2 regions of the Pseudomonas sp. 32A genome follow, and region 1 is predicted to be linked to the other one. Evidence: predicted binding sites of a transcription regulator. Region 1 holds the regulator's gene; the other holds the start of a gene.
The links. Region 1 encodes sigma-54, which starts transcription at its own class of promoters, with help from an activator protein. Its sites were predicted from a motif close to ANTGGCATNNANNTTGCTNT; they were not measured.

Region 1 (3,416 bases):
GACCAGCAGTACAAACAGCAGGTCAACCGGGGCGCCGTCGATGGCGTCGAAATCGATAGGGGCGTCCAGGTGCAGCAGGGCGCTGACTGGAGACTCACAGCCTTGCAGGCGGCAGTGAGGAATGGCGATGCCGTTGCCAAAGCCGGTCGAGCCGAGCTTTTCACGGGCAATCAGGGCCTCGTACACAGCTTGCGTATCCATTTCGGGCACTTCGCGGCCGATCAGGTTGGCAATTTGTTCGAGGGCGCGCTTTTTACTGCCGCCCGGCACGTTCACGAGGGAACGGCCGGGGGTCAGGATGGTTTCAAGTCGGATCATGGGTGGGGAGTGTTAGCGGCCAGTGCCTTGAAGAAGGCTCTGCTGCTTTTCCTTATGCTTTTTAAGTTGGCGGTCAAGCTTGTCTGTGAGCAAGTCGATTGATGCATACATGTCTTCATGTTCGGCATTGGCGACCACTTCGCCACCAGGTATCTGAAGTGTCGCTTCGATTTTCTGCTGAAGCTTGTCGACCTTCATGATGACCTGCACGTTGGTGATCTTGTCGAAATGGCCCTCAAGCTTCTTCAGCTTCAGCTCGACGTATTCGCGCAATGGAGGGGTGACTTCTACATGGTGTCCACTGATGTTGACTTGCATACAGCTTCTCCTTCGTTGCCAGTGCATAAAGCGGCGGGTAGGAATACCCGCCACTGGAACGCTATGGCCCGCCCGTCACATCAAACGCTTACGCTCGCTGGAAGGCGCGATCCCAAGGGACTCGCGGTACTTGGCGACGGTTCGACGGGCGACCTGAATGCCTTGTGCCTCCAGTAAACCAGCGATCTTGCTGTCACTCAACGGCTTTTTCTGATTTTCCGCGGCAACCAGTTTTTTGATGATCGCGCGGATCGCCGTGGACGAGCATTCGCCGCCTTCGGAGGTGCTGACGTGGCTGGAGAAAAAGTATTTCAGCTCATATATACCCCGTGGGGTATGCATGAATTTTTGCGTGGTCACCCGGGAAATCGTTGATTCGTGCATGCCCACCGCTTCGGCGATGTCGTGCAGTACCAGCGGCTTCATCGCTTCGTCGCCGTATTCCAGGAAGCCGCGCTGGTGCTCGACGATCTGGGTGGCGACTTTCATCAGGGTTTCGTTGCGGCTTTGCAGGCTCTTGATGAACCAGCGGGCTTCCTGCAGTTGGTTACGCATGAAGGTGTTATCGGCGCTGGTGTCGGCGCGGCGCACAAAACCTGCGTATTGCGGATTGACCCGCAGGCGTGGCACCGATTCCTGGTTCAGCTCCACCAGCCACCGCTCATTGTCCTTGCGCACGATGACGTCGGGCACGACGTATTCGGCTTCGCTGGACTCGATCTGCGAGCCCGGGCGTGGGTTGAGGCTCTGCACCAGCTCGATGATCTGGCGCAGGTCATCTTCCTTGAGCTTCATGCGGCGCATCAGCTGGCTGTAGTCGCGGCTGCCCAGCAGGTCGATGTAGTCGGTAACCAGGCGCTGAGCTTCGGCGAGCCAAGGAGTCTTGGCCGGCAATTGGCGCAGTTGCAGCAACAGGCACTCGCTGAGGGTGCGTGCGCCGATGCCGGCGGGCTCGAATTGCTGGATGCGGTGCAGGACGGCTTCGATTTCGTCCAGTTCGATGTCCAGTTCCGGATCGAAGGCCTCAAGGATCTCCTCAAGGGTCTCGTCCAGGTAGCCCTGGTTGTTGATGCAATCGATCAGGGTCACGGCGATCAGGCGATCGGTGTCGGACATCGGGGCCAGGTTCAGTTGCCAGAGCAAATGGCTCTGCAGGCTCTCGCCGGCGGACGTGCGGGTGGTGAAATCCCACTCGTCATCATCATTGCTCGGCAGGCTGCTGGCGCTGGTCTGGTAGACGTCTTCCCAGGCGGTGTCCACGGGAAGCTCGTTGGGAATGCGTTCGTTCCATTCGCCTTCCTCAAGGTTATCCACCGTAGGGGCGGTTTCCTGGTAGGAGGGTTCCTGTACGTCGGGGTTGGGCTTTTGCTCGATGTTGTCGGCCAGCGGGTCTGCATTATCGAAGTCGTCGCCTTCTTCCTGGCGTTCGAGCATCGGATTGGACTCCAGGGCCTCCTGGATTTCCTGTTGCAGGTCCAGGGTCGACAATTGGAGCAGGCGGATGGCCTGTTGCAGCTGCGGTGTCATCGTCAGCTGCTGGCCCATTCTCAGGACTAGCGATGGTTTCATGGCAGGGGCTTAACACCTTATTCGCCGGCGCAATGCGCCATCCACGACAGGGCGCGTGAGCGCCAAACATAAGCAAATTATATGCCTGATATCGGGGGCTTTGCCTAGAGCGCGGTAACAATAAAAATACTGAGGTTTTTATTGACTACCGCGCTCCATGGCGAATGGCCTGATACCACCGTGTTTACAGGCGGAACTCGTGACCCAGATACACTTCCTTAACCAGTTCGTTGGCCAGGATAGTGGCGGAGTCACCTTCGGCAATCAGCTGTCCATCGTTCACGATATAGGCGGTTTCGCAGATATCGAGGGTCTCGCGGACGTTGTGGTCGGTGATCAATACACCGATGCCCTTGGCCTTGAGGTGATGGATGATCTGCTTGATGTCACCGACCGAGATCGGGTCGACACCGGCGAAGGGTTCGTCCAGCAGGATGAACTTCGGCGCAGTGGCCAGGGCGCGGGCGATTTCCACACGACGACGCTCGCCGCCGGAAAGGCTCATGCCGAGGTTGTCGCGAATGTGGTTGATGTGGAATTCCTGCAGCAGGCTTTCCAGCTCTTTCTTGCGCCCGGCGCGGTCGAGTTCCTTGCGGGTCTCGAGGATGGCCATGATGTTGTCGGACACCGACAGCTTGCGGAAGATCGATGCTTCCTGGGGAAGATAGCCGATACCTGCCTGCGCACGACCGTGCATAGGCTGGTGGCTCACGTCCAGGTCGTCGATCAGGACGCGGCCTTGATCGGCCTGTACCAGGCCGACGATCATGTAGAAGCAGGTGGTCTTGCCGGCACCGTTGGGGCCGAGCAAGCCGACGATCTGCCCGCTGTCGATCGACAGGCTGACGTCGCGCACGACCTGACGGCTTTTATAGGCCTTGGCCAGATGCTGGGCTTTCAGGGTTGCCATTAATTCGCCTTCTTCGCGTCGGGTTTCGGCGCCGGCTGGGCTGCGCCCGGTTTCTGCTTCGGCTGGATAACCATGTCGATACGCGGCTTCGGCGTGCTGATTTTCGAACCGGTGGCACGACCGGCCTGGGCAATCTGCTTCACCGTGTCATAGACGATTTTTTCGCCGTCGGTGGTGTTGCCGTCATTGATGACGCGGGCCTGGTCGATCAGCACGATACGGTTTTGCTGGGCGTGGTACTGGATCGTCTTGCCGTAGCCTTTGACCGGTGTAGGGTCGCCGACTTTCTGCAGTTGTTCGA
Region 2 (3,416 bases), 3.8 Mb from region 1:
GGCCCTTTTTCATCACGCTACGTTAAGCAGCGCTACCGGATCAGCAGCTGTAGTACAGCTCGTATTCCAGTGGGTGTACAAAGGTGCGGACCTTGATTTCTTCTTCGCTTTTCAGGGCGATGTAGGCATCGATAAAGTCGTCGCTGAACACGCCGCCTTTGGTCAGGAACGCACGGCCCTTGTCCAGCTCTTCCAGGGCTTCTTTCAGGCTGCCGCACACTTGTGGGATCTCTTTGGCCTCTTCAGGCGGCAGGTCGTACAAGTTTTTGTCGGCGGCGTCGCCTGGGTGGATCTTGTTCTGGATACCGTCCAGGCCGGCCATGACCAGCGCAGCGAAGGCCAGGTACGGGTTGGCTGCCGGATCCGGGAAACGGGCTTCGATACGGCGAGCGCGAGGGCTGGACACGTAAGGAATACGGATCGAAGCGGAACGGTTGCGAGCCGAGTAGGCCAGCATCACTGGCGCTTCGAAACCTGGGACCAGACGCTTGTAGGAGTTGGTCGACGGGTTGGTGAAGCCGTTCAGGGCCTTACCGTGCTTGATGATACCGCCGATGAAGTACAGGGCGGTGTCGGACAGGCCGGCATAACCTTCGCCAGCGAAGGTGTTCTTGCCTTCTTTGGCGATGGACAGGTGAACGTGCATACCCGAACCGTTATCGCCGTACAGAGGCTTAGGCATGAAGGTAGCGGTACGGCCGTAGGCATCAGCCACGTTGTGTACGCAGTACTTCAGGGTCTGTACTTCGTCAGCCTTGGCAACCAGGGTGTTGAACTTCACACCGATTTCGTTCTGGCCGGCAGTCGCCACTTCGTGGTGGTGAACTTCGATGACCAGGCCCATCTCTTCCATGGCGTTGCACATGGAGGTACGGATTTCGTGGTCGTGGTCGAACGGAGGAACCGGGAAGTAGCCGCCTTTGATACCTGGACGGTGGCCTTTGTTGCCGCCTTCCACGTCCTGGTCGGACATCCACGAACCTTGTTCGGAGAAGATTTTGAACATGGAGCCAGAGATGTCGGACTTGAACTTGACCGAATCAAAGATGAAGAATTCTGGTTCCGGACCTACGAATACGGTGTCACCGATACCGGTCGACTTCAGGTATTCCTCGGCGCGCTTGGCGATCGCACGTGGGTCACGGTCGTAGCCTTGCATGGTCGAAGGCTCGATCACGTCGCAGACGATGATCAGCGTTGGGTCTTCGGTGAACGGGTCGAGTACGGCAGTGCTGTCGTCCGGCATCAGGATCATGTCGGAAGCTTCGATGCCTTTCCAGCCAGCAATGGAGGAGCCGTCGAACATTTTGCCTTCTTCGAAGAAGGCGTCATCCAGCGCGTCGCGAGCCGGCATGGTCACGTGGTGCTGAGTGCCTTTGGTGTCCGTGAAGCGCAGATCAATCCATTTGACGTCATGATCTTTGATGAGTTGAACCGACTTCGACATAGTGTCCTCCGGGTGGCTTCGGGCTGGGGTAGTGGAGTAGCCCTTAGAATGTGGGTGATGCCGGCGCGAATACTCGACCAAGGCAACCTGCCTCACAAGAGAGCAAATTGCATGCCAGTGCCCCGACATGGGTTTTTTGCCACAAAAACGCCCCTATAAAGGTGCAATCCGCTGAAGCGGAAGAAAATGCGCACCGCAATGTAGCGCGAATTTTCGTTTATGACCCGTTTTGGTGCGCGAAAGGTTCGGTGCATATTAACTGGTTAAACCTTGAGCGATTTCCGCTATAATCCGCGCCCCCCTTTTTCGGCTGGGCCTGCGCGCGCTGTTTTCATGAAATTAATCGTTAAAGTCTTCCCCGAGATCACCATCAAGAGCCGACCGGTACGGATGCGTTTCATCCGTCAATTGGCCAAGAACATCCGTGCCGTGCTCCGCGATCTGGACCCGGCTGTGGTGGTGAACGGTGTGTGGGACAATCTCGAGCTGGAAACCCGCCTCACAGACCCCAAGGCCTTGAAGGACATGACCGAGCGCCTGAGCTGCGTGCCGGGCATCGCGCATTTCCTGCAGGTCGACGAGTACCCGCTGGGTGACTTCGACGACATCACCGAAAAGTGCAAACAGCACTACGGCGATGTGCTGGCGGGCAAGGTTTTTTCGGTGCGTTGCAAACGCGCCGGCAAGCACCCGTTCAGCTCCATGGATGTCGAGAAATACGTGGGCAGCAAGCTGCGTCGCGAGTGCGGCGCCGCCGGAATTTCCCTGAAAGCGCCGCAAATTGAAGTGCGGATGGAAATTCGCGACCAACGGTTGTTCGTGATCCACAGCCAGCACGACAGCATCGGCGGCTACCCGCTGGGCGCCCTGGAACAGACCCTGGTCTTGATGTCCGGCGGTTTCGATTCCACCGTGGCGGCCTACCAGATCATGCGCCGCGGGCTGATGAGCCACTTCTGCTTCTTTAACCTGGGCGGGCGTGCACACGAATTGGGCGTGATGGAAGTCGCGCATTACATCTGGAAGAAGTACGGCAGCTCGCAACGGGTGCTGTTTGTCAGCGTTCCGTTCGAGGAAGTCCTGGGAGAAATTCTCGGGAAAGTCGATAACAGTCATATGGGCGTAGTATTGAAGCGTATGATGTTGCGCGCTGCGTCCCGAATCGCGGATCGGCTGGAAATCGACGCACTGGTCACCGGTGAAGCGATTTCCCAGGTGTCCAGCCAGACCCTGCCGAACCTGTCGTTGATCGACTCTGTGACCGAGAAGCTGGTATTGCGCCCGCTGATCGCCAGTCACAAGCAAGACATCATCGACCTGGCGACCCAGATCGGCACGGCGGATTTCGCCAAGCACATGCCGGAATATTGCGGGGTCATCTCGGTGAACCCCAAGACCCACGCCAAACGCAACCGCGTGGAGTACGAAGAACAACAGTTCGACATGGCCGTTCTTGAGCGTGCGCTTGAGAACGCCAAACTGGTGCCGATCGATCGGGTTATCGACGAATTGGGCCAGGATTTGCAGATCGAAGAAGTCAGCGAGGCTCTGGCCGGTCAGATCATCATCGACATCCGTCACCCGGATGCCGCTGAAGACGAGCCGCTGGAAATTGCTGGCATCGACGTACAAACGCTGCCGTTCTATGCACTGAATGCGCGTTTCAAGGAACTGGATGACAGCCGTCAGTACCTGTTGTATTGCGACAAAGGCGTGATGAGTCGCCTGCATGCCCACCATTTGCTCAGTGAGGGGCATGCCAATGTGCGCGTTTATCGACCGAGCTAAGAGCCCGGGGCTGTTTGCCTGTGGCCTGCGTCACCGGCCCCCCGACTCTGCCGTCAAGCTGTAACGGCAAGGCCTGACTCTACTGTTAATCGCTGCCACGACCTGTCAGCACACCGAATCCTCTGATCGAGATACACAAGTGATCGAAAATCTACGCAACATCGCCATCATTGCTCACGTT

Region 2: a site for sigma-54 is predicted at 1,547-1,566, ahead of glnA (glutamate--ammonia ligase). Genes of this name have one in related genera too.

Annotation. Positions count from the first base shown of each region.
Region 1 is NZ_JBQYLY010000001.1:3,949,542-3,952,957, forward strand. It holds gene ptsN (PTS IIA-like nitrogen regulatory protein PtsN) at 1-318, opposite strand, end outside; gene hpf (ribosome hibernation-promoting factor, HPF/YfiA family) at 331-636, opposite strand; gene ACUN0G_RS18115 (RNA polymerase factor sigma-54) at 712-2,205, opposite strand; gene lptB (LPS export ABC transporter ATP-binding protein) at 2,390-3,115, opposite strand; gene lptA (lipopolysaccharide transport periplasmic protein LptA) at 3,115-3,416, opposite strand, start outside.
Region 2 is NZ_JBQYLY010000001.1:161,282-164,697, forward strand. It holds gene glnA (glutamate--ammonia ligase) at 41-1,447, opposite strand; gene thiI (tRNA uracil 4-sulfurtransferase ThiI) at 1,781-3,235, shown strand; gene typA (translational GTPase TypA) at 3,375-3,416, shown strand, end outside.